4 regions of the Mesorhizobium sp. WSM4809 genome follow, and region 4 is predicted to be linked to each of the others. Evidence: predicted binding sites of a transcription regulator. Region 4 holds the regulator's gene; each other region holds the start of a gene.

Region 1 (7,835 bases), on a different contig from region 4:
TCGAACAGGCCGTGACGACGGCATGGTTCGGGCCTTTCAGTCCGTGCCGGATCGAAACCTGCCCGGAGACGAGATTGATGATCTGGCCCGGGATGAAGAAAGGGCTGATGCGGCGCGGGCCGCGCTCCTTGAGGATCATCGCGTTCTCGGCGATGCCCTCGATGCCGCCGATGCCGGAGCCGATCAGGACGCCGGTGGCACACCGCTCTTCATGCGTCTTGGGTTCCCAGCCGGAATCCTTCAGCGCCTCGTCGGCGGCGGCAATCCCGTAAAGGATGAAGTCGCCGATCTTGCGCAGTTCCTTGGGCTCGAGCACGGCCTCGGGATTGAAGGTGGCATTGCTGCCGTCACCACGCGGAATGACGTGGGCGATCTTGCAGGCAAGATCCTCCACCTCGAACTCAGTGATGCGCTTGGCAGCGCTGCGGCCGGTCAGAAGTTCCTTCCAGCTGTGCTCGAAGCCCATGCCGAACGGCGACAGCAACCCAAGGCCCGTGACGACGACACGCCTCATCGCAGGTCCTCCCCGGTGATGACTGCGGAAAGCGTCAGGCCGAAGCCTTGTCGATGTACTTCACGGCATCGCCAACGGTCAGGATGGTCTCAGCCGCATCGTCGGGAATCTCGACGCCGAATTCTTCTTCGAACGCCATGACGAGTTCGACCGTGTCGAGGCTGTCGGCGCCCAGATCATCGATGAAGCTCGCCTGCTCCGTCACTTTGTCGGCATCGACGCCAAGGTGCTCGATGACGATCTTCTTGACGCGCTCTGCGGTGTCACTCATTTGGGCATCCTCGTCTTTTGTTTGTCTGTCTTCGTTAGCGGGCAGAATGCCGCTAATCAAGCTGAAAGATGGTCCTGCCGGAAACGCAACGACTACGGACCGGTTTTTGCCCGAACCGCCGGGTTGCGGGCCGCATTACACGAAAAATAGCTGAGGTCCAAGCCGAAATGGTCTCTTTTCACAACCCGCCGGCGTTGCTGCCGAACCTCGTCAAATCATAGCCATGCCGCCATTTACGTGGATGGTCTGGCCAGTGACGTAGGCGGCTTCGTTGGAGGCGAGATAAGCGACGGCGGACGCGACTTCAACGCTGGTGCCCATGCGCCGCGTCGGGATCGCCGCCATGATCGCCTCTTTCTGCTTGTCGTTGAGCTTGTCGGTCATCGCCGATTCGATGAAGCCCGGGGCGACGCAGTTGACGGTGATGTTGCGGGTGGCGATCTCCTGTGCCAGCGATTTGGAAAAGCCGATCATGCCGGCCTTTGAGGCGCAGTAATTGGTCTGGCCGGGATTGCCGGTGACGCCGACCACCGAGGTGATGTTGATGATGCGGCCATGGCGGCGGCGCATCATCGGGTGGGTGAGTTCGCGGGTCAGCCTGAACACGGCGGTCAGGTTGACCTCGAGCACGCTGTCCCAGTCGGCATCCGACATGCGCACGAACAGGCCGTCCTTGGTGATGCCGGCGTTGTTGACCAGGATGTCGACGCCTTCGAGATCGGCTTCGGCTTTCTGGCCGAGCGCCTTGACCTCCTCACGGTTGGACAAATTGGCCGGGAACAGCTTGACCCGGTCGCCAAGCTCGCTAGCCAGCGCTTCCAGTTTCTCGACGCGGGTGCCATGCAGGCCGACGATCGCGCCCTGCGCATGCAGCATCCTGGCGATAGCCTCGCCGATGCCCCCGGATGCGCCGGTGACGAGCGCCTTGCGGCCAGTCAATTCGAACATTTTTGTCTCCTGATTGAGAAGAGAACACCCTTTACAGGGATGGGATCAAATGACGCTTTATGCAAGCGCCGCCATGGCCGCCTCGACGTCAGCCGAGGTGCCGACCGACGCGGTGGCGACATCGCGGTTGATGCGCCGCGCCAATCCTGAAAGCACCTTGCCGGCGCCGATCTCGTAAAGTGTGGTGACGCCGTTTGCGCCGAACCATTCCACCGTCTCGCGCCAACGCACGCGGCCGGTTATCTGTTCGACCAGGCGGCGGGCGATCTCGTCCGGATCGCTGGTCGGGCTGACCGTGACATTGGAGAGGACGGGAACCACCGGCGCGTTCTTTGCCACGCCGGCCAGGGCTTCGCGCATGACGTTCGCGGCCGGCGCCATCAGCGCGGAATGGAAGGGCGCGGACACCTGCAGCATCAGCGCGCGTTTGGCGCCTTTCTCGGTGCACAGTTTCGCGGCCAGTTCGACCGCGGCCTTGGCGCCGGAGATGACCAGTTGGCCACCGCCATTGTCGTTGGCGATCTGGCAGACAGAGCCTTTGGCGGCTTCCGCGCAAGCGGCTTCGACATCGACCTGTTCCAATCCGATGATCGCCGCCATGGCGCCCTCGCCGGCCGGCACCGCCGCCTGCATGGCATTGCCGCGTATGCGCAGCAACCGGGCGGCATCGGCAACCGAAACGAAGCCGGCAGCGGCCAACGCCGAATATTCGCCCAGCGAATGACCGGCGACATAGGCGATCTTGCCTTTCAGCGAGAAGCCGCGCGATTCCAGCGCCCGGATCGCGGCCAGCGACACCGCCATCAGCGCCGGCTGCGCGTTGGCGGTCAGCGTCAACGTCTCTTCCGGCCCTTCCCAGATCAGCTTCGACAGGTTTTCGCCGAGCGCATCGTCGACTTCCTGGAAGACCCTGCGCGCTTCGGGGAAGGCGTCGGCGAGATCCTTGCCCATGCCGACCGCCTGGCTGCCTTGTCCGGGAAAGGTGAATGCAACGGCCATGCGAGGGCTCCCAAGGGCTGGTTTTGCTTGCCTGAAGACGGGTTTTTCTTGCCTGTGACGCATGGCGGGGCGCCAAGTCAAGCCCGGTTCGACCCTGCCCGAGGGCAGCCTCGTCCGCCGAGTGCCTGTTGCGAAAGGGTTTTTGGCGATCACTCCTGATGAAAACCGCTCACGATTCGTTTGCTGGCTCTTCTTATTTCCGTTACAGGCGCTAGCTTTGCGTGACAATTCCATGACAATCGAGTGACGTGCTTGTCGCTGGGTGGGGAAGTTAAAGTGGCAAAGAGTTACAAACGCACCGGCAAGGCCGCGCCACAGTTCCTGGAAGACGACCCCTCCACCGGCTATCTGCCGGGCAGGAGATGGCCGGTCGTGCGCTATGGGCTGATCAGCCTGGCGATCGCCGCTATCCTGGTGTTTGCCATCGAACTGATCGTGCGCGGCGACTTTGCCGGAACCATCTCCTTCTTCCTGCAGCCGTTCAAGCCGGGCTGGACCACCATCGTCGTGTTTGCGCTGCTCCTGATCGGCTTCGATGCGGTGCTCGGCCGCAGCCACCAGAGCCTGATGATCGTCGCGCCGCTGACCTTGTCGCTTGCTTTCGTCGGTCACCAGAAGTCGCACTATCTCGGCGATCCGCTCTATCCGACCGATTTCCTCTATGCCCGCCAGATCTTCGCGCTGCTGCCGCTTTTGGTACGCGAACGGCCGATGACCGCGCTTGCCATGGTCGTCGGCATCGTCGCCGGCCTGTCGCTGCTCGTCTACGGCTGGCGGCTATGGCGCCGCAAGGTTCCCGCACTCAGCCGCAAGGGGCGCCTTGCGCGGCTGACGCTGGCAGTGCCGCTACTCGCCTTCTTCGTTTCGATCATGGACTACGCTACCTTCTCCTGGACCAGGGATCGGCTGCAGATCATCCCGATCATGTGGGACCAGAAGGAAAACTATGCCTCCAACGGCTTTGCGCTGGCCTTTGCCCTCAACGTGCCGATGGCGCATGTCTCGGCGCCGCCGGGCTATTCCGACAAGGCGATCGCAGCGATAGCTAGGCCTGATGTGACCGCCTCGGTGCCGGCCGAGAAGCCGGACATCATCATCGTCATGAGCGAATCCTTCTGGGATCCGACCAAGTTGCCTGGCGTCACCATCACGCCAGATCCAATCCCCAATGTGCGGGCGCTGCGCTCGGGCTCGATGTTCTCGCCGGAGTTCGGCGGCATGACCGCCAATATCGAGTTCGAGGCGCTGACCGGCTTCTCCAACGCGTTCCTGCCGGCAGGCAGCATCCCCTATCAGCAATATGTGCGCACGCCGACGCCTTCGCTCGCGACCTTCCTGAAGAGCCAGGGTTACCGGGCGCGCGCCATCCATCCCGGCACCAACTGGTTCTGGAACCGTGGCGCGGTCTATGCCGATTTCGGCTTCAACGATTTCAAGTCGGAAGAGACGCTGCCGCCAATGCAAAAGCGCGGGCCACTGGCATCGGATGCGGCGATGACCGACGAGATCATCAGCGAGGCCGACGCCAGCGACGAGCCGGTGTTCTTCTTTGCGGTCAGCCTGCAAAACCACGGTCCCTACGAGCCGAACCGCTATTACAATCCCACGCATAGGGTGCAGGCGCCGATCAGCCAGTGGGCGCGCGAATCGCTACTCAGCTACGCCGAGGGCTCAGCCGATGCCGATCGCGGCCTCGAACGCCTCGTCGAATGGGCCAAGAAACGCTCCCGCCCCACCGTAATCGCCTTCTTCGGCGACCATCTGCCGCCGCTGGGGCCGGTCTATGTCGAAACCGGCTTCCTCAAGGACAATGTCGCGCCGCGCAAGGAAGCGTCGCCCGAGGCTGCTCTCGAGCATCACGAGACGCCGCTGGTCATCTGGTCGAACCGCACCGGGCCGGCTGAGCAGATGGGTGCCGTCAGCCCAGCCTTCCTGCCCTATCATATCCTGAAAACGGCCGGGATCAGCCATCCATACTACACCGGCTTCCTGGGCGAGATGAGCGAACGCTACCGTGTCGTCGACCGCAATCTTCTGCTGACGCCGGCTGGCGAAGCCACGCCCGATTGGGCGCGGCAGAAGGAGATCGATCCGGCGATCCGCGATTTCCGCCTGCTTCAGTATGATATGATGTTCGGCAAACGCCACGCGGCGCCCGACTTCTTCCCCGAAACGGTCGACAAGGACAAGGTTGTCGCCCATACGAGTTGAGCCCAACGATCCCTCAGGAGCCGGCCAGTCCGTCCCGGATCGCGCGTTCAGTTCGTCAATTGCAGCTTCGAGAACTTGTTGGCGATCTGCTGGAAAACGTCCGGCAATTTGGTCGGATCGTTGACTGCATAATAGCCGCTCGGATCAGAAGCGCAGGCGCTGTAAAGCGCGCGGTTGGCTGCGGTGTCGGATTGCAGCACCATGGTGTAGATTTGCACGCCCTCGTTCTTCAATTGCGTGCAGACGTTTTTGGTCCAGCCGTCGACATTGCGTGCCGCCGTCGTCTGGTTATCCGATCCGAAACGGCCGCCGGCCAGATAACCATATGATGTGTAGTCAGATTTCGTCGGCTGTTGGCTGGCGCCATAGACGACGTTCTCGCCGTCGGTGAGCAACAGCACGATCTTGCTGATGCCGGGCGTCTTCCACGGCGATGATGAATCGACCGTTGATGGCCAGGCTTCAACTCCACACAACCTGCTGGTGTGGTTAAGACGTGGTTGCCGGAAACCACAACTCCGACCGTTGCTGCTCCCCGATCATCGGCTAAGACACACGGGAATGCCGCTTGCGCTTGCTTTGCGGCCGGATTGCTGTATAGACGCCCGCAATCTGCCGGTCCTTGCTGGGGGCTGAACGGAGGGCCGGAGGTTTTTCAGAACCTTCGTGTGAAGCCGGAAGTGCTTCCGCCTCCCGTGTCTCCGCTCTCGACCGTCTCGTCATGCTCCTTTCTTCCCCCTGCCCCTTCGAGGGTTTGCGGGTCAGAGAAGTTGCAGAGGCTTTTGCCGCCGGGAACCGGGAGAGAAACGAAGAAAGGCATAGGACATAATGGCTCTTTACGAACATGTGTTTCTTGCCCGGCAGGACCTCTCGCAGCAGCAGGTCGATGCGCTTGTCGAACAGTACAAGGGTGTCATCTCCGCTAATGGCGGGTCCGTCGGCCGGGTCGAGAACTGGGGACTGAAGTCCCTCACCTACCGGGTCAACAAGAACCGGAAGGCTTACTACACGCTGATGGACCTGAATTGCCCGGCGGCCGCGCTCAACGAGATGGAGCGCCAGATGGGCCTGTCCGAGGACGTGCTGCGTTTCCTGACCATCAAGGTCGAGGCGCATGAGGAAGGCCCGTCGGCCATGATGCAGAAGCGCGAAGAGCGCTCGGAACGCGGCGGCTTCGGCGACCGTGACCGTGGCGATCGTGGTCCGCGTTCGTTCGGCGATCGTGATCGCGGCGACCGTGGCGATCGTCCGCCGCGCTCGTTCGGCGACGCCGGTGCCGATCGTGGTCCGCGCCGTCCGCGCGAAGGCTTTGAAGGGGGTGCAGAATAATGGTCGACATCAATCAGATCCCGACCCGGCGCCCGTTCCATCGCCGCCGCAAGACCTGCCCGTTCTCCGGCGCCAACGCGCCCAAGATCGACTACAAGGACGTGCGTCTGCTGCAGCGCTACATTTCTGAGCGCGGCAAGATCGTGCCGTCGCGCATCACCGCCGTCAGCCAGAAGAAGCAGCGCGAACTCGCCAAGGCGATCAAGCGCGCCCGCTTCCTCGGCCTGCTGCCCTACGTGGTTCGCTAATATCTCAAATGCGGGCGGTTCGCCGCCCGCTCTTCTCCCACGGCGACGGGCGCCGCAGGGCCGAACATCAAATCCCGGGTTGAGGTCAAAACCTCTAACTGCCGCAACAGGCAGGACAGCGACACCAGCGCCAAAGGCGCTCAAGCTTCCTGACCTGTTCCCAAGACATTCGGCGTCGATCTCATCGATCGATTGGCGCCCAACCGAAGGAACAAAACCATGGACGTCATTCTTCTCGAACGCGTTTCCCGCCTCGGCCAGATGGGCGATACCGTCAAGGTCAAGGACGGCTTCGCCCGTAACTTCCTGCTGCCGCAGGGTAAGGCGCTGCGCGCCAACGAAGCCAACAAGAAGAAGTTCGAAGGCCAGCGCGCCCAGCTCGAAGCCCGCAACCTCGAGCGCAAATCGGAAGCGGCCCAGGTCGCCGAAAAGCTCGACGGCAAGAGCTTCATCGCCGTTCGCTCCGCCGGCGAAACCGGACAGCTTTACGGTTCCGTTTCGACCCGCGACATCGCCGATCTGCTGACGGCGGAAGGTTTCTCGATCAATCGTAACCAGATCCTGCTCAACCAGCCGATCAAGACCATCGGTGTCACCAATGTGGCGATCGCGCTGCATCCGGAAGTCGAGGTCACCGTCACGCTCAACATCGCCCGCACGGCCGACGAAGCCGAGCGCCAGGCCAAGGGCGAGACACTGACCACCGCCGAAGCCATCTATGGCGACGACATCAACGACAATGCCCGGCCGGAGAACTTCTTCGATCCGAACACCGAGTTCGAGGGCGACGAAGACAACGCCTGATCACACATCGCAAAGAGGTTGAAGCTGCGCTCCGATCTCGATTGAAGCGTGCTTCGATCACTTTGCCGTCATTCAGCCATGCTGGACCAATGCCCGGGCCTCTCGCCCGGGCATTTTTGTGCCAAATGGAACTTTTCGAACCCCTATATATTGTTGCAGACTATGGCGTCGCGCGTCCTTTGGCCGCGCAAAGCACGCTGTGCAACTTTGGTTCGGCGCAAGATCTTCGGGGAAATCGACACTGATTTTCGCGGTCACGCGCCAAGGCAGCCTGTCTGGCCGAGAGGGGACATTTGGTCATGAATATCATGTTGAAGCGCGTTCTCGACCGCCTGGTGCGTACCGGCAATCTCAAGGTGACCGGTCCCAAGGGCTCGGCTGTGGTTTTCGGCGACGGCAGCGGCGAACCGGTGCACATGCACATCAAGACCGCGCATGCCGAGCGCGCCATCACCTTCGATCCGATGTTGGCGGTGCCTGAAGCCTACATGGACGGCGAACTCGACATTCT
Region 2 (7,835 bases), on a different contig from region 4:
ACTGTCATTGACCAGGAACGACATCGTCACGGTCGGCGGATCGATCGGCTGCGCATGCAGCGGTTCGCTCACGCTCGGGTCGCAGAACGTGTCGGCGACGGTGCCCTTCGACAGGCCGGCAATGGCGACGATGTCGCCCGCCTGCGCTTCTTCGATCGGCTGGCGCTCAAGGCCGCGGAAGGCCAGGATCTTCGAAATACGGCCGGTTTCGATCTGGGTGCCGTCATGGTGCAGCACCTTGACCGGCTGGTTGGCCTTCAGCGTGCCGCTCTCGATACGGCCGGTGATGATGCGGCCGAGGAACGGATTGGCTTCCAGGATGGTGCCGATCATGCGGAACGGGCCGGGATGAACGGTCGGCTCCGGCACATGCTTGATGACGAGGTCGAACAGCGGCCCCAGTTGCTGGTCCTTGGGTCCTTCCGGATTTTCCGAAACCCAGCCATCGCGGCCTGAACCGTACAGAATCGGGAAGTCGAGCTGCTCGTCGGTGGCGTCGAGCGCCGCGAAAAGGTCGAACACCTCGTTGACCACCTCGACGTGACGGGCGTCCGGACGGTCGATCTTGTTGATGACGACGATCGGCTTCAGGCCGACCTTGAGCGCCTTGCCGACGACGAACTTGGTTTGCGGCATCGGCCCTTCGGCTGCGTCGACCAGCACGATGGCTGAGTCCACCATCGACAGGATGCGTTCGACCTCGCCACCGAAATCGGCGTGGCCGGGGGTGTCGACGATGTTGATGCGGGTATCCTTCCAGTCGACCGAAGTCGCCTTGGCCAGGATGGTGATGCCGCGTTCCTTTTCGAGGTCGTTGGAATCCATGGCGCGCTCGGCGACGCGCTGATTGTCTCGGAAGGAGCCGGACTGCTTCAAAAGCTGGTCGACCAGGGTGGTCTTTCCATGGTCGACGTGCGCGATGATCGCGATATTACGGATTTTCATGTTCTGGTCTCGGAAGCGTTGCAGGCAGCAGGCCAAAAGGCGCTGCCTCTTTCGGTTGCGCGGCTCATACAGGGTTTTTCGCAGTTGCGAAAGAGGAGGAGCGTCACCAAATACTCATCAAATCTTAAGCATCTGCGTGTGAGATGATTTTGTTAACCAAGGCGGGAACCCTTTGGGGCCCGGGCAGTTCAAACGTCATGACCGATAAACTCAACCGATTCTGGCCGCTCATCGCGTCTGTTGCCTTCGCCGTCCTGCTGGCGGCCAACGCCGCACAGTCAGCCGCGACGATGAAGGAATCACGGCCTGCCTTGCCGTCAGAGGCACAGTCGGCCGAGCAGATTTTCGCCGACGCACCAGACGGCGTCGACCCGATGGTGACCGGCCCGGTCAGCGCCGCCTTCAAGCAGCGCCAGGACGCCGCCAACTGCGACAGCGCCGTCTGGCCGAATATCCCCATGGTCTGCTACCCGGACTAGTCAGCGCTTCACCCCCCGCCCCGTCTCGCCAGCTTCGCTTTGCGAAGCCGCCGCCGACCTTCCCCACAAGGGGGAGGGTTGAGAAGCGCGCTTACGCCGACCGCACCGGGTCGAGCGTCACCTTGTAGAGTTCGTTGTCGTCGCGATCCATCAGCCGCACCGTCATCTGCTCGCTGGCGCCTGAAATATCGACGAGCCCGAAGAATTGCAGCCCGGCCGAGGGCGGCAGGTTCTGTCCCTGTTCGGCGGTCGGCGCCTTGATGAACTTCAGCTCCGGACCGAACGTCATGTCGAAATCGTTCGGACCGAACGTGCCGGCATGGATCGGACCCGAGACGAATTCCCAGAACGGATTGAACTCCTGGAACTGCGCCTTGTCCGGGTTGTAATAATGCGCGGCCGTGTAATGCACATCTGCGGTGAGCCAGACGGTGTTGCTGATGCCGGCATTCTTTATGAAGCGCAGCAGGTTGGCGATCTCGAGCTCGCGCCCTTTTGGCAAGCCATTGTCGCCATTGCTGACCGCTTCGGCGCCAACCTTCTTGGTGCCGTCGTCCCAGACGACGAGGCCGAGCGGCATGTCGGCGGCGATGATTTTCCAGGTCGCCTTCGAATTCGCCAGTTCGCGCTTCAGCCATTTCGTCTGCTGCTCGCCGAGCATGCGCGACTGCGGCGTCATCTCATCCTGCATGTCGGGACCATTGGGGCCGCGATAGGAGCGCATGTCGAGGAAGAACACGTCGAGCAGCGGCCCATAAGCGATCTTGCGATAGACGCGGCCGGGCTCGGAAGGTTCGTAGCGGATCGTCGTCATCTCGTGGAAAGCCCGCGCCGCGCGGGCCGCCAGCACGTGGATGGATTTTTCCGTGTAGCGGCTGTCGGCGCTGAGATCCTTGGAATCCGACCAGTTGTTCAGCACTTCATGGTCGTCCCACTGGTAGAAGGTCGGGCAGATGGCGCTCAGGCCGAGCACGCTCCTGTCCATCATGTTGTATTTCCACTGGTCCCGGTACTCGTCCAGCGTCTCGGCGACTTTGCGCTTGCCGTCGATCAGCACGACGTTCTTCCACTTGCCGCCGCCGGGCAGGTCGACATCGTCCTTCATGGCGCCGTCGGCATAAATGGTGTCGCCCGAATGCAGGAAGAAGTCAGGCGTGTGCTTGCCGATCGTGGCGTAGGTCTTCATGCCGGTCTCATCGATGCCCCAGCCCTGGCCGGCGGTGTCGCCGGACCAGGCAAAGCGGATGTCGCGCTTGGAGGCTGGCGCCGTCCTGAAACGGCCGGTGATCGGCTCCGAAACGGCGTTGATGTCGGCGAGATCGGCCGATGTCATGCGGTAGAAGATATCCTGGTCGGAAGCGAGGTCGGTGAGCAGCCGCTTGACCGTGTAATCGCTGGCCGGCGACGTGTCGAGCGGCGCCAGGCGTGTCGCATTGGCGAAATTTTCCGTCGACGACACCTCGAACATGACGCGCGACGGTCGGTCGGTGCGCGTCCACACCACGCCGCTGGTGGCGTCGACATCGCCGGACTGGACGCCATGGGTGAAGGAAGGCCGCTGATTGGCGCGCGAATAATAGGGCAGCGCCAGGCCGGAAACGCCGGCCAGGCCAACGGCGCCGGCGGAAGTGACGAAAGCGCGGCGGGTCATCGAAAGCTTGTTCACGGCTGTCTCCTGGATGGCTTGAACGGTGCCACCAAAATCCAGCGTCAATGTTTCAGGCGCATCTCGGGATGATGAAGGTTTGATAACAATGAACAGGGTAATCCCCCCTCGAGGGGGAGATGTCGCCAGAGGCGGCAGAGGGGGTCGCCGCGCGTGGAGCGCTAACCTCCTTCTATCGCAAGAGGCCGAGCCCAGTCGGACCGACCCCCTCTGGCCGCTTCGCGGCCATCTCCCCCTCGAGGGGGGAGATAGCGTCGCGCCTAAGCCGCTTGCGGCTCCGGATCGAACGCCGGCTTGCTGGTGTTGATCAGCAGCGAGATACAGGCGGCGGCGATTGCCGTCATGCCGGCGATCAGGAAGGCCAGTTCGTAATTGCCCTGCAACTCGCGCATGGTGCCGCCAAAGGCGGCGGCAGCGGCCGCACCGATCTGGTGCCCGGCGACGATCCAGCCGAACACGATCGGCCCGCTGCGATCGCCGAACGCCTCGTTGGCGAGCCGCAGCGTCGGCGGCACGGTGGCGATCCAGTCGAGGCCGTAGAGCACGGCGAAGATGATCAAGCTGGTGGCCGAGAAGCCGGAATAGGGCAGATAGATCAGCGACAGGCCACGAATGCCGTAATAGACGCCGAGCAGCTTGCGCGGATCGTAGCGGTCGGTGAGCCAGCCCGACAACGTCGTGCCGATCAGGTCGAAGATGCCCATCATCGACAGCAGGCCGGCGGCCTGCACTTCGCCGATGCCCATGTCGCCGCAGAACGCGATCAGATGCGTGCCGACCAGCCCGTTGGTGGTGAAGCCGCAGACGAAGAAGGTGGCGAACAGATACCAGAACACCCGCGTGCCGGCGGCACGGCGCAGCGTCGAGAACGTATGCGCAAGAAAATTGCCCTGTGACGCAGGCGGAGTGGGCGGCACGTCGTCAGCCTCGGCGCCGTAGCGCACCATGCCGATCGATGCCGGCCGCTCCGGCACCAGCAGCCAGACCAGCGGTATCAGGGCAGCGGTCGCGATCGCGACCGCAATGACAACCGGCTGCCAGCCGCCCGACTGCGCCAGCGCGGCGATCAGCGGCAGGAACACCAGCATGCCCGAGGCGCTGGAGGCCGACATCAATCCCATGACAAGCCCGCGATTGGTCTTGAACCAACGGTTGACGATGGTCGCGCCGAGCACGCTGGCGACAGCACCGGAACCAATGCCCGAGAACACGCCCCAGGTGATGAACAGATGCCACGGCTTGGTCATCAGCAGGCTGAGCGCGGTCGAGCCTGACATCACCACCAGCGAGGCCAGCAACGTGCGGCGCAGCCCGATGCGCTCCATCAGGGCTGCGGCAAATGGCCCCGTCAGACCGTAAAGCAGAATGCCGACACCAGCAGCCAGCGAGATGATGTCGCGGCGCCAGCCGAAACTGTTTTCCAGCGGCAGCATCATGACAGAGGGTGCGGAGCGCAGGCCAGCCGCGACCAGCAGGCTAAGGAAGATCACGCCGACCACGACGAAAGCGTAGCGCTGGCCAAAGGGGCGGGATTGAGCTATCATGTTACTGACCGGTACGTTGCAGGGTAGGAACATGTATACGTACCGATCGGTAACATTGTCAATCGAGCCACACGATGCCAACCGACAGAAATATTGATCTGACCATCAGCGAGGGTCATGCATCCGCTCCGCCGAAGGCCGCCAAGAAGATCCTCGATGTGGCCTATGACCTGTTCTACCGGCGCGGCATCAGGGCGATCGGCGTCGACGAGATCGTCAAACGTGCCGGCGTCACCAAGCCCAGTCTTTACCGCAGCTTTCCGTCCAAGGACGAGCTGGCGGCCTCCTATCTCAGGCAGTACGATCTTGAATATTGGGAGCGTTTCGACGAGGCGGTCGCCGCTCATCCCGGCGACCCGCGCGCGCAGATCAAGGCTTTCCTGACCCGCATCGGCAAGCGCACGCAAGTGGCGGACTATCGCGGCTGCGGCATGACCAATGCGGCGGTCGAATATCCCGACCACAGCCATCCGGCCCGTGTGGTCAGCGAGGCCAACAAGCAGGAACTGCGCCGCCGGCTGCGCGCCATGGCGGTTGCGATGGGCGCGCAAGACCCTGACACGCTCGGCGACGGCCTGCTGCTGCTGATCGAGGGTGCCTATATCAGCGGCCAGCTGTTCGGGCTCGGCGGCCCGGCGCAAGCGGTCGCCCGCAACGCGGACCTGCTGATTGAAGCGAGCTTGAAGAAATAACGTTTGGCGCTACGCTGCGGCAGCTTGCAACGGAGATTGACCGCCATGCGTGCCATTCTGATCCCGCTTGTTCTGGTCGGTCTGGGTCAGGCGGCGCAAGCCGACGGCATTTCCAGCGCCTACACCGATCTGGATTCGAAAAAGGATTGCGTGACCTACGCGCAGGCCGAGGAAGGCGACGGCGACTGGGCCGAACTCGCCTGTTCGGGCTATCGCGGCTATCCCGTGCTGATAGCCTATGACGATGCCCGTGAATCGCTGTTCTACGGCTTTCCCCCCGGCGGCGACATGACGACGGTCTGGGAGAGCTTTTCCGGTTTCAATTCGTCCGGAGCCAAGATCGAATGGCGCATCGAAACCACCGGCGACAAGGCTGTGCCCTATGCAGCCATCCATCGCCGCTCGATCAGCAATCCCGAGGACGAGAAAAAGCCGACCGAGGTGCTGCTCGTCGCCAAGGTCGGCCAGATGGGCGCCCGCGACGGCTGCACCGTCGGCCTCGTGCTGGCCACCGGCAATCCCACCGCCAACGATCAGGCGCGCAAGCTTGCCGACGACAAGGCACGCACCTTCGCCTGCGGCAAGGACAGGCGCACCGTCATCGGCAATGTGCCGGCTTTCGGCCGAGTGGATAACTGAGCACGGCGGAGATTGGGCATCGCACCCGTAGCTTCGTCATCCACGGGCGGAGCAAGGAGCGTAGCGACGCAGCGCAGACCCGAGGATCCATGCCGCGACATCAACACCGCCGCGGCGGTGCGGAATTCCGTTCCGCCGCACACGTCGCCTGGCGTCGCGGCATGGATACCAGGGTCTCCGCGACGCCGCTTTGCGGCTGCTCCGCCCTGGTATGACGAAGTTGGGCTACTTGCTCGCCTTGGCCCGCTCGATCGCGTCGACGATCATCTTCTTGGCATATTTGGAATCGTGCCAGCCTTCGATCTTGACCCATTTGCCGGGCTCGAGATCCTTGTAGTGCTCGAAGAAGTGCTGCACCTGCTGGCGCGTGATGTCGGGCAGCTGGGTGTATTCGGTGACGTTCTCGTAGCGAAGCGTCAGTTTCGGCGACGGCACGGCAATGATCTTCTCATCCTGGCCGGCATTGTCTTCCATGATCAGCACGCCGATCGGCCTGACGTTGATGACGCAGCCCGGCACCAGGGCGCGCGTGTTGCAGACCAGCACGTCGATCGGATCGCCGTCGCCCGACAGCGTGTGCGGCACGAAGCCGTAATTGCCGGGGTAGCGCATCGAGGTGTGCAGGAAGCGGTCGACGAACAGCGTGCCGGCTTCCTTGTCCATCTCATACTTGATCGGCTCGCCGCCGATCGGCACCTCGATGATGACGTTGACGTCCTCAGGCGGGTTCTTTCCGCTGGCTATGGCTTCAATGCGCATGGCTTAAATCCCTCTCTCGATGGGAGATCGATAGCGGGCGACGCGTCATGGTGCAATGCGGCGAATGGTGCTGGCTGAAATCGGGAGAGGCAATGGCCGAAAGGCCGGGCTGTCATTCCCAGACGAAAGCAACCTTCTTGAGCGCCTTCTGCTCGAAGATCTCGACGCCCTCGGCTACATCGCGGCCGCCGGCGCCGGCATAGAAGGCGAGTGCGTTCTGGTTGTCTTCCAGCGCCCACACGACCATGCCTTTCAGCCCGTGATCGGCCAACCGCGCCTTGGCTGCCGAAAACAGGCGGCTGCCGAGCCCGATGCCCTGATATTCCGGCCGCAGGTATAATTCGTAGATTTCGCCTTGCTGCCTGAGTTCACGGGCGCGGTTCTTGCCGATCGTCGCATAGCCGGCGATCTTTCCGCCGATCTCGACCACCAGAACAGTGGCGGCGCGGCGAATCGCATTTGCCCACCAGTCGGCACCTCGACGGTTGATCATCGATGTCAGGGTGCGGTGCGGAATGATGCCGGAATAGGCGCCGCGCCAGGCCTCCAGATGCACCTCGGCGATGGCACTGGCATCGCGCGGGTCGGCTTTCCGGATGTCGATCGTCAGCGTATTCATGATTTGTTAACCATAAACCCGCATCGCCCGATTGCAAGAGTCCCGGCGGCCCGCCGGCTGCTTTCTCACAGGCGATCATGACACTGATGACATCAGGCAAAGCCTGCTTGAAAACGCGCTCAGCCGAGGCGGATGGCGTGGGCTTTCGAGAACCGGAGCGGAGCGTAGCTTTACACGTGAACGCCGGCCGAAGCCTGCCTGCCAAGGCCGCTCATGAGTGAGTGCTTCGGCCGGCGAAGGCCGGAAGCGCAGAAAACCGCGTCAGGCGTCCGGCTGAGTAGCGTTTGGAGGCGGGCTTTCAGATTTCGACCAGATGGTCGTCAAGTTCGTTGCTGTCGCCCACTGTGACCGGGAAATGCTCGGCCAGCACCGCACCCACCTGCTCGATCGCCTTGACGAAGCCGTCGGCAAGCCGGTCGTCGCCGGCATGCGCGGTAAGATCGCGCACGACACCGTCCCAGACATGCTGGCCGACCTTGGCGTCGATGCCCG
Region 3 (7,835 bases), on a different contig from region 4:
GCCTACACGCTGATCGACAAGGGCGACTATCTGCCGCCGCGCGGCGACGAGGTGGCGGCGGCCCTCGCGGCCGACCCTGATATCACCCATGTCATCGCCATCCATTGCGAGACCAGCTCCGGCATCCTCAATCCGGTCGCCGAGATTGCGCAAGCCGTCCATGCCAAGGGTCGCAAGCTGCTGGTCGATTCCATGAGCGCGTTCGGCGCCGTAGCGCTCGACGTCAACGATATCCGCTATGAGGCGATGGTCTCGTCCGCCAACAAGTGCATTGAGGGCGTTCCGGGCTTCGGCTTCATCATCGCCCGCAAGAGCGAGCTGGAGGCTGCCAAAGGCAGGAGCCATTCGCTGTCGCTCGATGTCCACGCCCAGTGGGCGCACCTCAACAAAACCGGCCAGTGGCGCTACACGCCGCCGACGCACGTCGTCGCTGCCTTCCTCGAAGCACTGCGCCAGCACGAGGCCGAAGGCGGCGTCGCCGGCCGTGGCGCTCGCTATACGAGGAACCGCGACGTCATGGTGGCCGGCATGCGCGACCTCGGTTTCGAGACACTGCTCGGGGATCGCTGGCTGTCGCCGATCATCGTCACCTTCTTCAACCCGGCCCATGCCAGTTTCGCCTTCGACCGCTTCTACGATCTGATGAAGGACAAGGGCTTCATCATCTATCCGGGCAAGCTGACCGCCGTCGATAGCTTCCGCGTCGGCTGCATCGGCCAGATGGACGAACATGTCATGCGCCGCGTCGTCGAGGCGGCGGCCTTCTCGCTTCATGAAATGGGCGTCGACACCGCCGCCCCACCCGCCGCGGCACTCGCCGAACGCGCCAAACTCCCCGCCTGAAGCGGCCGATCTCGAGGATATCAGATGAACCAGATGTCTCCCATCAACGTCGCGGTCAACGGCCGCACCTACGCCTGGCCGCGTGTGCCGGCCATCGCCATCTGCCTTGACGGCTGCGAGCCTGCCTATCTCGACGAGGCGATCGAGGCCGGGCTGATGCCGGCTCTGGTCAGGATCAAGCAGAAGGGCACGGTGCGTTTTGCGCACTCGGTCATTCCGAGCTTCACCAATCCCAACAATCTGTCGATCGCCACCGGCCGGCCGCCGTCGGTGCACGGCATCTGTGGCAACTATCTCTATGAGCGCGAGACCGGCAAGGAAGTGATGATGAACGACCCGCGCTTCCTGCGCGCGCCGACCATCTTCCAGGCCTTCTATGATGCCGGCGCCAAGGTCGCCGTGGTCACCGCCAAGGACAAGCTGCGTGCTTTGCTTGGCAAGGGCCTTGCCTTCGATGAAGGCCGCGCGCTGTGCTTCTCGGCGGAAAAATCCGACACCACCACCAGGGCCGAGCACGGCATCGACAATGCCTCGAAACATTTTGGGCTGCCCGTGCCGGAGGTCTATTCGGCCGAACTTTCGGAATTCGTCTTTGCCGCCGGTGTGCAGCTGCTGAAGGAGTTCCGTCCCGACATCATGTACCTGACGACCACAGACTATGTGCAGCACAAATACGCGCCGGGCGTGCCGCAGGCCAACGCCTTCTACGAGATGTTCGACAAATACCTGACCGAGCTTGATGCGCTGGGCGCGGCGATCGTCGTCACCGCCGACCATGGCATGAAGCCCAAGCACAAGGCGGACGGTTCGCCCGACGTCGTCTATGTCCAGGACCTTCTCGACGAGTGGCTGGGCAAGGACGCCGCCCGCGTCATCCTGCCGATCACCGACCCCTATGTCGTGCATCACGGCGCGCTCGGCTCGTTTGCCACCGCCTATCTGCCTGATGGCGCAGATCAGGCCGGCATCATGGCCCGGCTGGCGAAGATCGACGGCATCATGCTGGTCGTCGACAGCCCGACGGCGTGCGAGCGCTTTGAGCTGCCGGCAGATCGCATCGGCGACATCGTGCTGATCTCGACCGAGAACAAGACGATCGGCACCTCAGAACATCGCCATGACCTGGCGGCTCTGAACGAACCGCTACGGTCGCATGGTGGGCTGACCGAGCAGGAGGTGCCGTTCATCGTCAATCGTGTGCTGCCGGAATTGCCTGATGAACCTGTGTTGAGAAACTTCGACGCCTTTTACTACGCCACAATGGCGGCGGCACTGGCGGGCTGAGCGCTAGTGTGGACCCCCCACTCCGCCTCGCTACGCTCGGCACCTCTCCCCCGATCGACGGGGGAGAGAAAGGCGCCAGGGTTAGCCGCGGCTTAGCCGGGAAACGTGGGGGCGCCGACTTCGCCTGATTTCCTCTCCCCCGTCGATCGGGGGAGAGGTGGCCCGGAGGGCCGGAGTGGGGGTCGACCCCGCGACGTACCCAAGAATCTGCTGGAGCAGAACCCATGACCAAGCTCGACCCAGCCATCACAGTCCGCCACGAGCCGATGCGCATTGCCGGCAAGAAAGTTGATGCCGACGGCGTCGTCGAGGTGCGCTACCCCTGGAACGACACCGTCATCGGCACCGTGCCGGCCGGGCGTGCCGAGCACGCGCGAAAAGCATTCGAGATCGCCGCCAGCTACAAATCGAAGCTGACGCGCTACGAGCGTCAGCAGATCCTGTTCCGCGCCGCCGAGGCATTGGCGTCGCGCCGCGAAGAAATCTCCGATCTCATCACGCTCGAGCTCGGCATCTCCAAGACGGACTCGCTCTATGAGGTCGGCCGTGCCTATGACGTGTTCACGCTGTCGGCGCAGATGTGCATCCAGGACGACGGCCAGATCTTCTCCTGCGACCTCACCCCGCACGGCAAGGCGCGCAAGATCTTCACCACCCGCGAGCCGTTGAAGGCGATCTCGGCGATCACGCCGTTCAACCACCCGCTCAACATGGTCTCGCACAAGGTGGCGCCGGCGATCGCCACCAACAATTGCGTGGTGGTCAAGCCGACCGAATTGACGCCGATGACGGCGCTTCTCCTGGCCGACATTCTCTATGAAGCCGGTCTGCCGCCCGAAATGCTGTCGGTGGTGACCGGCTGGCCCGCAGACATCGGCAACGAGATGATCACCAACGACAATATCGACCTGATCACTTTCACCGGCGGCGTGCCGGTCGGCAAGATGATCGCCCGCACCGCCGGCTACAAGCGCCAGGTGCTGGAACTCGGCGGCAACGACCCGCTGATCATCCTCAACGATCTCTCCGACGAGGATCTGGCCAGAGCCGCGGATCTGGCCGTCGCCGGCGCGACAAAGAACTCCGGCCAGCGCTGCACCGCGGTCAAGCGCATCCTGGTTCAGGAAAGCGTCGCCGACCGCTTCGTGCCGCTGGTGCTGGAGCGGGCGAAAAAAATCCGCTTCGGCGATCCGATGGACCGCTCGACCGACCTTGGCACCGTCGTGCACGAGAAGGCGGCGGCGCTGTTCGAAGCCCGCGTCCACATGGCCGCCGAGCAGGGCGCCGAAATCCTCTACAATCCGGGTCGTCAGGGCGCGTTGCTGCCGCCGATCGTCGTCGATCGCGTTCCTCACACATCCGAATTGGTGATGGAGGAGACGTTCGGCCCGATCATCCCGATCGTTCGCGCGCCGGACGACGATGATGCGCTGATCGCACTGTCCAACTCGACCGCCTTCGGCCTGTCGTCGGGCGTCTGCACCAACTCTTTTCCGCGCATGCAGAAATACATCGCCGGCCTTCAGGTCGGCACCGTCAACATCTGGGAAGTGCCGGGCTACCGCATCGAGATGTCGCCCTTCGGCGGCATCAAGGATTCGGGCAATGGCTACAAGGAAGGCGTCATCGAGGCGATGAAGAGCTACACCAATGTGAAGACATTTTCGCTGCCCTGGTCCTGACCGGGCGGCATTGACGGATAAACAATGGAGGGAGCGTTCGCCGCTCCCTCATTCGCGTTTCGGAGACCATGATGGCCGCGATCAAAGAGCTTGTGCACACCGAAGGCGATTCCAACACCACAGCGGCTCGCGGCCGATGGGATGCCGGGCATGACGATCCGCGGATCCGCGGCTTGCTCGATCGCGACGCGGCTGCCTTCATGCACCAGAGTCTGTCCAGCCCCTGCCTTTCGACCATCGCGAAGGCGCAAGGCATCTGGATCGAGGACACCGCTGGCCGCCGCTTCATGGATTTCCACGGCAACAGCGTGCATCACCTCGGCTACGGCCATCCAAGGCTGGTCACGGCGATCAAAAAGCAGCTCGATGAGCTCTGCTTTGCGCCGCGCCGCTTTACCTGCGAGCCCGCTGTCGAGCTGGCGGAGAAGCTGGCGGCATTGGCGCCCGGCGATCTCGGCAAGGTGCTGTTCACCACCGGTGGTTCGGATGCCATCGAGGTCGCGCTGAAGATCGCCCGCGCCGCGACCGGCCGCTTCAAGACGGTGTCGTTCTGGGATGCGTTCCACGGGGCCGGCTTCGGCGCTGCAAGCGTCGGCGGCGAGGCGACCTTCCGCTCGCACATATCAGGCCCGATGATGACCGGCACCGAGCACGTCGCACCCTGGGACGGCTATCGCTGTCCCTATGGCCACGATTCCCTCGAAACCTCGGGGCTCGCTTGCGCCAACATGATCGCCTATGTGCTCGGCCGCGAACAGGACGTGGCGGCGGTCGTCGCAGAACCGATGCGGGCGACGCCCAACCCGCCGCCGCCCGGTTTCTGGAAGCGGGTTCGCGAAGCCTGCGACCGGCACGGCACGCTGCTGATCTTCGACGAGATCCCGACCGGGCTGGGCAAGACGGGAAAATTCTTCGCCCACGAGCATGATGATGTGACGCCCGACATCGTCGTCCTCGGCAAGTCGCTCGGCGGCGGCATCCTGCCGATCGCCGCCGTCATCGCGCGCCGCGACCTCGACGTCACCGGTGGCTTCGCGATCGGCCACTACACCCACGAGAAGAACCCGGTGACGACCCGCGCCGCACTGACGACGATCGACATCATCCTGGAGGAAGGATTGGTCGAACGCGCGGCCGAACTTGGCCGGCACATGCTGGAGCGTATGCAGCACCTGATGGCGCGCTCGCCCCATGTCGGCGACGTCAGGGGCAGGGGACTGATGGTCGGCGTCGAGCTCGTCGAGGATCGCGATACGCGCGAGCCGGCGCGCGATCTCGCCGAACGCGTCTTCTATGCTTGCCTGGGGCAGGGGCTGAGCTTCAAGGTCAGCCAGGGCAATGTGCTGACGCTGTCGCCGCCGCTGGTCATTTCGAAAGCTGATCTCGATCGTGCGTTCGACATCCTCGAGACCGCCGTGCTGGCGGCCTGACCATGAAGGCCGTGCGCACCGACCGCGAGCTCGAATGCCCTGAAATCGACGCGGGCTTGCGGGCGAGGGGGGGCGATCTGGTGGTGACTGTCCGCTCGTCCGACCCGCGTTTGCGGGCACAGACAACGGGCGTTTCGTTCGGCTGACCATAACCGTCTCCGTTGCCAATCGTGGGCTTTCGCAAGCGCGGAATCGCGGCCGCAACAGGCATGCGACAGTTCCATGACAACTATCAGGAGAAGTTTGTCTGTCATAAAATAAATAGATTTTACTTATCGATCACCAATCCCCAGAGTTGACCCAACGACGAAATCCACAAGCGCTACAGGGCCGCAATGTCCACCGGCGCGATCGTCACAGTGCATCGCAGAATGTGCCAACAATCAAAGGGGAACTGAGCATGAAATCGCGCAACGCAACTATCGCAATGGCCTTCGCCGCGGCATTGATGTCATCCGCCGCCTTTGCCGAAACCTCCGAACTGACAGTCTATACCGCCATTGAAGCCGAAGATCTCGCCCGCTACGCCGAGACTTTCACAAAGAGCCATCCCGACATCAAACTGAACTTTGTCCGCGACTCCACGGGTGTCGTTACCGCCAAGCTGTTGGCCGAAAAGGACAATCCGCAGGCCGACGTTGTCTGGGGCCTTGCCGCTACATCGCTTCTGGTGCTGAAGACCGAAGGCATGCTTGAGCCCTATGCGCCAAAAGGCGTCGAATTGCTCAAGCCGAAGTTTGTCGACAAGGACACGCCACCGGCCTGGGTTGGCATGGACGCCTGGGCGGCTTCGATCTGCTTCAACACCGTGGAGGGCAAAAAGCTTGGCCTCACCGAGCCGACCAGCTGGAAAGATCTTACCAAGCCGGAATACAAGGGTCACATCGTGATGCCGAACCCGGCCTCGTCCGGCACCGGCTTCCTCGATGTATCGAGCTGGCTGCAGTTGTTCGGCGAGAAGGATGGTTGGGCCTATATGGACGCCCTGCATCAGAATATTGATGCCTACACGCATTCAGGTTCGAAGCCGTGCAAAATGGCCGCCGCCGGTGAAACCGTAATCGGCATCTCGTTCGAGTTCCGCGCCGCGAAATCGAAGAAGGAGGGCGCCCCCCTCGATATCGTCATCCCGTCCGAAGGCATCGGCTGGGACATGGAGGCATCCGCGATCGTTGCGGGAACGAAAAATCTCGAAGCCGCCAAAACGCTGCTCGACTGGTCGATCAGCAAGGAGGCCAACGAGATGTACAATGTAGGTTATGCGGTTCTGGCTATGCCGAATGTCGCCAAGCCGGTCGAATTCCTGCCCGCAGATATCGAGTCCAAGATGATCGATAATGACTTCGAGTGGGCGGCCAACCACCGCAAGGCCATTCTCGACGAGTGGACGAAGCGCTACGACGCCAAGTCTGAGCCCAAGAGCTAGACGCAGAGCATTTCGACAGGGCGCCGTCAGAGCGGCGCCCTTCTCGTAACTCTTCCCGGATGGTCAAAATGAGACACGAACCCGTCGCTGATCTATCGGCAACGCTGGCCGAGGTGCATCCCATGACCGCTGCCGGCAACACGGCTTACCTGCGGATCGAACATCTCTGGAAGGCCTTCGGCGAGTTCCATGCGCTGAAGGACATCTCGCTCGACATCAACGAAGGCGAATTCATCTGCTTTCTCGGCCCTTCGGGTTGCGGCAAGACCACGCTGCTGCGCGCCGTCGCCGGCCTCGACCTGCAGACCAGAGGCGTCGTCCGCCAGGGGGGCAGGGATATCTCAACGCTGCCGCCGTCAAAACGCGACTACGGCATCGTGTTTCAGTCCTACGCGCTGTTTCCCAATCTGACGATCGAAAGGAACATCGCCTTTGGCCTGGAAAACACCAAACGGCCGCGCGCCGAGATCGATGCCCGCGTCAAGGAATTGCTCATGCTGGTCGGCTTGCCCGATCAGGCGAAGAAATACCCAGCGCAGCTTTCCGGCGGGCAGCAGCAGCGCATCGCGCTCGCCCGGGCCATCGCCACCTCGCCCGGCCTGCTTCTGCTCGACGAGCCGCTGTCGGCGCTCGACGCCAAGGTGCGCGTGCACTTGCGCCACGAGATCAAGGGGCTGCAGCGCAAGCTCGGCGTCACCACGATCATGGTTACGCACGACCAGGAAGAAGCATTGTCGTTGGCCGACCGCATTGTCGTTATGAACCATGGCGTCATCGAGCAGGTCGGCAGCCCAACTGAAATCTATCGCCATCCCAGGACGCTGTTCGTCGCCGATTTCATCGGCGAGACCAACAAGTTTGATGCGACGGTAGGAGCAGATTCGGTAGGCTTCGGGACGAAGGCTTTCAGATGCGCGCCGCACAGCTTTGCGAACGGCGAAGCAGTCGTCGCCGCCATTCGGCCGGAAGACGTGATTCCACACGGGCCGGGCTCGCGCTCGCCTGGAGCACCCGATGTGGTGAAGACTTCGGAAAACCTGATCGAAGTGACCGTCGGTGAAATGGAATTCCTGGGTTCGTTCTGGCGCACCCGGCTGCGCGGCGGAGAGCTTGGAGACGAGATTCTGATCGCCGATTTCTCGGTCAACGCCACGCGGCGTCTCGGCCTCG
Region 4 (7,835 bases):
CTCAGTGTCGAGGAAGCGCGACGCAAGGTCTCGGACCAGCAGATCACCTGGATGAACAAGCTCAAGACCGAGGGCGCGATGGCCGAGCACTTCAACAGCGGCCTGTTCACCTACGGCGCCTCCAGCCGCCCGGAAACCTCGGGCATGGGCGTGGCGATCATCGGCTCGTTTTATATGATGGTAATCGTGTTGCTCCTGGCGCTACCGATCGGCGTCGCCGCCTCCATCTATCTGGAGGAGTTCGCCAAGAAGAACCGTTTCACCGACCTTATCGAGGTCAACATCAACAATCTGGCAGCGGTGCCGTCAATCGTCTTCGGCTTGCTCGGCCTCGCGGTGTTCATCAATTTCCTGGGCATGCCGCGCTCCGCCGCTTTCGTCGGCGGCCTGGTGCTGACACTGATGACGCTGCCGACGATCATCATCGCGACGCGCGCTGCACTTGCCGCGGTGCCGCCGTCGATCCGCTCGGCGGCTCTCGGTCTTGGCGCCTCCAAGATGCAGATGGTGTTCCAGCACATCCTGCCGCTTGCCGCACCCGGCATCCTCACCGGCACCATCATCGGTCTAGCGCGTGCGCTCGGTGAAACCGCGCCCCTGCTGCTAATCGGCATGGTCGCCTTCGTCGCCGATCCACCGACGACGCCTTTCGATCCGGCCACCGCGCTGCCGGTGCAGATCTATATGTGGGCGAACGAGGCCGAACGCGCCTTCGTCGAGCGCATGTCGGGCGCGATCATCATCCTGCTCGTCTTCCTCATGGCCATGAACATCACCGCGATCGTGCTTCGGCGTCGGTTCGAGCGGCGCTGGTAGAAAAAAGGCATTTTGGTATGAACATCATGACCGAACAGTCCCTTGAAAACGCAGTGGGCGATAAGATGAACGCCAAGTCGAACGAAGTGATCAAAATGCGCGGCGACAAGGTCGGCGTGTTCTATGGCGAGAAGCAGGCGCTGTTCGATGTCAATCTCGACGTCCGCCTGAATCAGGTGACGGCGCTGATCGGCCCCTCCGGCTGCGGCAAGTCGACCTTCCTGCGTTGCCTCAACCGCATGAACGACACCATCGATTCCGCGCGGGTAACCGGCAAGATAACGCTCGACGAAGAAGACATCTACGACAAGAACATCGATGTCGTCGAACTCAGGGCGCGCGTCGGCATGGTGTTTCAGAAACCCAATCCGTTCCCCAAGTCGATCTACGAGAACGTCGCCTATGGCCCGCGCATCCACGGATTGGCCAAGCGCAAGGCCGACATGGATCAGATCGTCGAGTCGAGCCTGAAGAAGGCGGCAATCTGGAACGAGGTGAAGGACCGTTTGCAGGAACCTGGCACGGGTCTTTCCGGTGGCCAGCAGCAGCGTCTGTGCATTGCACGCGCCATCGCCGTGTCGCCCGAGGTGATCCTGATGGACGAGCCGTGTTCGGCGCTCGATCCGATCGCCACTGCTCGCGTCGAGGAACTGATCGACGAACTGCGCCAGAACTATACGATCGTCATCGTCACCCATTCGATGCAGCAGGCAGCGCGCGTGTCGCAGCGCACCGCGATGTTCCATCTAGGCTATCTGGTCGAGGAGGGCGCCACCGACAAGATGTTCACCACCCCCGACGACAAACGCACCCAGGACTACATCACCGGCCGGTTCGGCTGAGCTCAGGCATATGAGGGACGAAGATCATGGGTGAACATACCGTTGCATCTTTCGATGAGGATCTGGAGCAGATCAGCCAGCTGATCCGCGACATGGGCGATCTCGCCCGCTCGATGGTCAGTGGCTCGACCAAGGCTTTGCTCAATTCGGACAATGCGCTGGCGCAGCGCGTGGTTTCCGACGATGCCATCATGGATGCCCGCCAGCGCGAGCTGGACGATCGCGCCATCACGCTGATCGCCAAGCGCCAGCCAATGGCCAACGATCTGCGTGCGGTGGTCGGTTCGATCCGCATGGCCGGCGACCTCGAGCGCATCGGCGACCTTGCCAAGAACATCGCCAAGCGCGTCGGCACTGTCGGGCTGAGCGTCACGCCGCACGATCTTTCGCATTCGATCGACGCGATGGCGCAGCTGGTGCTGATCCAGGTGCAGGGGGTCGTCGACGAGTATGCCGCCGCTGACGCGGCAGCGCTTGCCACGCTCAGAAACAATGATGAACGCATCGACGTCAAATACACCTCGGTGTTCCGCGAGCTGCTGACCTACATGATGGAAGATCCCCGCAACATCACGGCGTGCACGCACCTGTTGTTTTGCGCCAAGAACCTCGAGCGGATCGGCGACCACGTGACCAACATCGCCGAAAATGCCTACTATGTTTTGACCGGCACGCAGCTGCCAGCCAATCGTCCGAAGCAGGACGAGACGGCAATGTCCGCGCCAGCGGCATAACAGGGGTGACCAGCCGATGATCGCACCACGCATCATGGTGGTGGAGGATGAGGAGCCGCTAGGCGTGCTGCTCCGCTACAATCTTGAATCCGAAGGTTACCAGGTCGAGGTGGTGACGCGCGGCGATGAGGCCGAAATCCGGCTGCAGGAGAACGTTCCCGATCTTCTGGTGCTCGACTGGATGGTGCCTGCGGTTTCGGGCATCGAACTCTGCCGGCGCCTGCGAATGCGTCCCGAGACCGAGCGGCTGCCGATCATCATGCTGACCGCGCGAGGCGAGGAAAGCGACCGCGTGCGCGGCCTGTCGACCGGCGCCGACGACTATCTGGTCAAGCCCTTCTCGACGCCAGAGTTCATGGCCAGGGTCAAGGCGCTGCTGCGCCGGGCCAAGCCGGAAGTGCTGTCCAGCGTGCTAAAGGTCGGCGATATCGTGCTCGATCGCGAGTCGCACCGTGTCTATCGCAAGAAGAGCGAGATCCGGCTTGGGCCGACGGAATTCCGCCTGCTCGAATTCATGATGCGCCATCCAGGCCGCGTGTTCTCGCGCAGCCAGCTGCTCGACAATGTCTGGGGCGAGACGATCTACATCGACGAGCGCACGGTCGACGTGCATGTCGGCCGGCTGCGCAAGGCGGTCAACAATGGCCGTATGCCTGATGTCATCCGCACGATCCGTGGGGCCGGATACGCCATCCGAGAGGACTGAACTCCCTCGTTTGAACTCACGCCACGTTCTTGCCGCCGAAACCGGATCTCGCCTGCACGCCCGGCGCAAAAATCTCCTGATCGACGAAGATCAGCGCCCGCATGGCGCAGCCCTCGCGGATCAGCGGCAGTTCGTTCGGCTCGGTGTCGAAGGAAATCGATTTGGAATGCTGGCCGCCGGCGGTCTGGGCAATCGCTTGCCGCAATGCCGGCTCGATCAGGTCGAAGGCGGCGGCGCTGACACCGACCATGGCGACCGGCGCCGGATCGATCAGCGCGAACAGGCTGCCGAGGCCGTAGCCGAGCGCTTCGCCGGCCTTGCGATAGGCTTCCCGTTCGGGTCCGTCACCTTCGCGGGCCGCGGCAGCCAGGGCGCGCATGTCGGCGTCGCTGACATCGGCAACGGGTTCTGCATCCTCGCCCATCTGCCTGGCGTTGCGCCAGATGGCGTAATTGCCCGCATAGGCTTCGACGCAGCCGCGCCGTCCGCAGCGACATAGCGCGCCGTTCGGCCGATGGATCATGTGGCCGAATTCGCCGCCCGAAGAATGGGTGCCGGTGAACAATTCGCCCTTCAGCACCAGTCCCATGCCGATGCCGTGCGACAAAAGGATAGCGATGAAATCGTCGCGGTAACGATCGGGGTCGCGCCAGCGCAGCGCCACCGCCATCATGTTGCAGTCGTTCTCCATTATGGCAGGGATGCCGAACTGGTCTTCGAATATGTCAGCGAAGGCGATGTCGGTGTGCGGCGTGATCGGCGACCACAGCATGGCGCGGGCACGGGTGTCGGTGATGCCCTGGATGGCCAGCGCGATGCGGGCGATGCTGCGCACGTCCAGGTCGGGATCTGCCAGGCGGCGCCGCACGATGGCCGTGCATTCCCCGATCAGCGACTCGCGCGACATCGTCAGCGTGTCCAGCCGGCGCTGTTCCTCGGATATTACCTGGCCGGCATAGTCGATGACGGCGACGGAGAGGAAGTTCAGCGACAGCACCACGGTCATTACCGCGGCCGCTTCCGGATTGAGACTGAGGCCGACCTGCGGCCGGCCGCGTTTGAGTGAGCCGGCCTCGCTCGGCTTGCTTTCGGTCAGGATGCCTTCGACGATCAGGTCCGCTGAAATCGCCGAGATGGTCGAATGGCTGAGGCTTGTGGTCGCGGCGATCTCGGTTCGCGACGGCTGTCCGGCGCGGCGCACTGCCGCGATCACCATGGCGCGGTTGCGGCGGCGCAGATCGTCGTGGCGGATTCCGACCGACATGTTCTTTCATATCCTCCCGGTCGCCGCGGTTCCTCCTGCCCCTGGAACGCTGTCGGTGACGCCGGTAAATACTGGCAGAAGCTGCAGGCCGTGTCATTTATTTATTCCGAGACTCGAAAAAAACTCGAAATGACATCAAAATCCATCAGAATCGATGTTGACAGCGTTCGGGCGTTGGCCCAGTATTTTTTCGAGGCTCGAAAAAATAGAGCCTCTGTGCCGGCCCTCGGGTCAGTTTGGTCGCGCCATACGCGGCGCAGGGAGGATAATATGAAAAGATTCACGGCCGCCATCCTGGCGGGTGCCGCCATGTCGCTGACGCTCGCGTCTGTCGCGCAGGCGAAGGACAAGGTCGTCGGCGTTTCGTGGTCCAACTTCCAGGAAGAACGCTGGAAGACCGACGAAGCCGCCATGAAGACGGCGATCGAGGCCGCTGGCGACAAGTACATCTCCGCCGATGCGCAGTCCAATCCCGGCAAGCAGCTTACCGATGTCGAAAGCCTGATCTCGCAGGGCGCTAATTCCCTGATCATCCTGGCGCAGGACGCTTCGGCCATCGGCCCGGCCGTGCAGAAGGCGCTGGACGAAGGCATTCCGGTCGTCGGCTATGACCGGCTGATCGAGAACAAGGACGTCTTCTATCTGACCTTCGACAACAAGGAAGTCGGCCGCATGCAGGCCCGCGAAGTGTTCAAGGTCAAGCCGGAAGGCAACTACGTCTTCATCAAGGGCTCCGGTGCCGATCCCAATGCCGACTTCCTGTTCTCGGGCTCGATGGAAGTGCTCAAGGAAGCCATCGACAGCGGCAAGATCAAGAATGTCGGCGAAGCCTACACGGATGGCTGGCTGCCCGCCAACGCCCAGAAGAACATGGAGCAGTTCCTGACCGCCAACGACAACAAGGTCGACGCGGTGGTCGCGGCCAATGACGGCACTGCCGGTGGCGTCGTCGCGGCGCTGACGGCTCAAGGCTTGGCCGGCACCGTGCCGGTCTCGGGTCAGGACGGCGACCACGCCGCGCTGAACCGCATCGCCCTCGGCACGCAAACCGTGTCGGTGTGGAAGGACGCGCGGGAGCTCGGCAAGAATGCCGCCGAGATCGCCTCGCAACTGGCCGACGGCAAGAAGACGAGCGACATCGCCGGCGCCAAGGACTTCACGACGCCGGGCGGCAACACCGTCAAGTCGCTGTTCCTGACCCCGGTTGCCATCACCAAGGACAATCTCAACGTCGTCATCGACGCCGGCTGGATCAAGAAGGACGAAGTCTGCGCGGGTGTCGCCGCCGGCACCGTGGCGGCCTGCAACTGATCCGTACCACTTTGAAATATCTGAACGCCGCGGCCCAAAAGCCGCGGCGTTTTCTCAAAGAATTCTGTTTCCGCATCATGCGGATAGCTTCTAGGCTGGGCTCCGGCATGCGCGTCAGACGGCCAGCCGGTGGGAGGAAACCATGACCGATACGACGTCAAACCCGCAGACCGATACGGCGCGCGCGTCGGAACTCGGCGCCGTCGCCCGGTTCCTGAAGGCGACCGAGATCGACACCCGCATGCTCGGCATGATCGGCGCGCTGCTGGTCATCTGGATTGGGCTGCATGTCATTTCCAGCCTGCGCCTTGGCGTCAATCCGCTCGATTTCGACAGCCGCACCTTTCTCACGCCGCGCAATCTGTGGAACCTGTCGGTGCAGACGTCCGCGGTTGCCATCATGGCCTGCGGCATGGTGCTGGTCATCGTCATGCGCAACATCGACCTGTCGGTCGGTTCCGCCGAGGGCCTGATCGGCATGGTGATGGGATTTGCCCAGGTGCATTTCCTGGTGCGCTTTGTCGGGCTCGAACTCGGCAACCCGTGGATCTGGGTCCTGGCACTGGTCATCGGCCTGGCGCTCGGCCTGTTGATCGGCGCTTTTCAAGGCTTCGTCATCGCCTATCTCGAAGTGCCCGCCTTTATCGTGACGCTGGGCGGCCTGCTGGTCTGGCGCGGTGCCGCCTGGTGGGTCACTTCAGGCCAGACCGTGGCGCCGCTTAACGCCACTTTTCAGCTGATGGGCGGTGGGCCGGCGGGATCGATCGGCGCGACCTGGAGCTGGATCGTTGGGATCGTCGCCTGCCTCGCCGTGGTGTTTGGGCTGTTCAACGGGCGGGTGCAGCGCAAGCGTTTCCGGTTTCCGCTACGTCCGATCTGGGCCGAGGCGCTGCTTGGAGTCGTCACCTGCGGCGCCATCATGGGTGCGGTCTGGCTCGCCAACTCCTACCCCTGGCCGATCGGCATCGTGAACAGATATGCGGCCGCCAACAACATCACCGTTCCCGAAGGCGGCCTGTTCATCGCCCACGGTATCGCCATACCGGTGCTGATGGCTGTCGCCGTCGGGCTGGTGATGACCTTCATCACCAACCGCACCCGTTTCGGCCGCTATGTGTTCGCCATCGGCGGCAATCCCGAGGCGGCTAATCTCGCCGGCATCAACACGCGATGGATCACCATGAAGGTGTTCATGATCATGGGCGTGCTGGCCACGATTGCCGCGGCGATCTCCTCGGCCCGGCAGAATTCGGCCACCAACGTGCTTGGAACGCTCGACGAACTGCTCGTCATTGCAGCCGCCGTGATCGGCGGCACGTCGCTTGCCGGCGGATCGGGAACGATCATCGGCGCCATGCTGGGCGCGCTGCTGATGCAGTCGCTGCAGTCCGGCATGGTGCTGCTCGGCGTCGACTCGCCGCTGCAGAGCATCGTCGTCGGGGCCGTACTGGTCATCGCCGTGTGGCTCGACACCGTCTATCGCAAGCGCGTCTAGGAGGGCATGCCATGAATGACAAGACTGCTCCTGCAGCCACCGCGCTGATCGACATGAGGAACATCTCGATCGCGTTTGGCGGCATCCGCGCCGTCGACGACGCCTCGATCGATCTTTTCCCCGGCGAGGTCGTGGCGCTGCTCGGCCACAATGGCGCCGGCAAGTCGACATTGATCAAGATCCTGTCCGGCGCCTACAAGCGCGATTCGGGCCAGATCTTCGTCAACGGCGAGGAGGCATCGATCTCCAATCCACGCGACGCCAAGAAATACGGCATCGAGACGATCTACCAGACGCTGGCGTTGGCCGACAATGTCGACGCCGCCGCCAATCTGTTCCTCGGCCGCGAGCTGATGACCGCCTGGGGTACGCTCGACGACGTTGCCATGGAGGCCGAGGCGCGCAAGGTGATGGGTCGGCTAAATCCCCGCTTCCAGCGCTTCAAGGAGCCGGTGATCAAGCTGTCGGGCGGCCAGCGGCAATCGGTGGCGATCGCGCGTGCGATCCTGTTCAACGCCCGCATCCTGATCATGGACGAGCCGACTGCGGCGCTTGGTCCGCAGGAAACGGCGCAGGTCGGCGAACTGGTCAAGCAGCTCAAGTCCGATGGCATCGGCATCTTCCTGATCAGCCACGACATCCACGATGTGTTCGAGCTTGCCGACCG

Evidence for each region. Region 4 encodes PhoB, which activates phosphate uptake and scavenging genes when phosphate is short. Its sites were predicted from a motif close to TGTCATNNANCTGTCAT; they were not measured.
Region 1: AC0L24_RS03780 (LTA synthase family protein) is a predicted target of PhoB. The motif match lies at 2,954-2,970, and genes of this name have one in related genera.
Region 2: AC0L24_RS19930 (alkaline phosphatase D family protein) is a predicted target of PhoB. The motif match lies at 3,162-3,178, and genes of this name have one in related genera.
Region 3: AC0L24_RS00940 (putative 2-aminoethylphosphonate ABC transporter substrate-binding protein) is a predicted target of PhoB. The motif match lies at 5,451-5,467, and genes of this name have one in related genera.

Annotation. Positions count from the first base shown of each region.
Region 1 is NZ_JBVVQW010000001.1:834,979-842,813, reverse strand. It holds gene fabF (beta-ketoacyl-ACP synthase II) at 1-514, opposite strand, end outside; gene AC0L24_RS03795 (acyl carrier protein) at 549-785, opposite strand; gene fabG (3-oxoacyl-[acyl-carrier-protein] reductase) at 996-1,733, opposite strand; gene fabD (ACP S-malonyltransferase) at 1,791-2,732, opposite strand; gene AC0L24_RS03780 (LTA synthase family protein) at 2,985-4,943, shown strand; gene AC0L24_RS03775 (hypothetical protein) at 4,991-5,344, opposite strand; gene rpsF (30S ribosomal protein S6) at 5,772-6,272, shown strand; gene rpsR (30S ribosomal protein S18) at 6,272-6,520, shown strand; gene rplI (50S ribosomal protein L9) at 6,740-7,324, shown strand; gene AC0L24_RS03755 (class I SAM-dependent methyltransferase) at 7,624-7,835, shown strand, end outside.
Region 2 is NZ_JBVVQW010000007.1:217,473-225,307, forward strand. It holds gene typA (translational GTPase TypA) at 1-945, opposite strand, end outside; gene AC0L24_RS19925 (hypothetical protein) at 1,143-1,424, shown strand; gene AC0L24_RS19930 (alkaline phosphatase D family protein) at 1,516-3,075, opposite strand; gene AC0L24_RS19935 (MFS transporter) at 3,351-4,634, opposite strand; gene AC0L24_RS19940 (TetR/AcrR family transcriptional regulator) at 4,709-5,326, shown strand; gene AC0L24_RS19945 (hypothetical protein) at 5,372-5,965, shown strand; gene ppa (inorganic diphosphatase) at 6,191-6,724, opposite strand; gene AC0L24_RS19955 (GNAT family N-acetyltransferase) at 6,837-7,343, opposite strand; gene AC0L24_RS19960 (TPM domain-containing protein) at 7,642-7,835, opposite strand, start outside.
Region 3 is NZ_JBVVQW010000001.1:225,640-233,474, forward strand. It holds gene AC0L24_RS00920 (2-aminoethylphosphonate--pyruvate transaminase) at 1-843, shown strand, start outside; gene phnA (phosphonoacetate hydrolase) at 868-2,127, shown strand; gene phnY (phosphonoacetaldehyde dehydrogenase) at 2,352-3,809, shown strand; gene pbfA ((R)-1-hydroxy-2-aminoethylphosphonate ammonia-lyase) at 3,881-5,239, shown strand; gene AC0L24_RS00940 (putative 2-aminoethylphosphonate ABC transporter substrate-binding protein) at 5,640-6,665, shown strand; gene AC0L24_RS00945 (putative 2-aminoethylphosphonate ABC transporter ATP-binding protein) at 6,788-7,835, shown strand, end outside.
Region 4 is NZ_JBVVQW010000010.1:67,226-75,060, forward strand. It holds gene pstA (phosphate ABC transporter permease PstA) at 1-816, shown strand, start outside; gene pstB (phosphate ABC transporter ATP-binding protein PstB) at 834-1,658, shown strand; gene phoU (phosphate signaling complex protein PhoU) at 1,685-2,392, shown strand; gene phoB (phosphate regulon transcriptional regulator PhoB) at 2,409-3,098, shown strand; gene AC0L24_RS22875 (ROK family protein) at 3,115-4,362, opposite strand; gene xylF (D-xylose ABC transporter substrate-binding protein) at 4,633-5,673, shown strand; gene AC0L24_RS22885 (sugar ABC transporter permease) at 5,816-7,168, shown strand; gene AC0L24_RS22890 (ATP-binding cassette domain-containing protein) at 7,180-7,835, shown strand, end outside.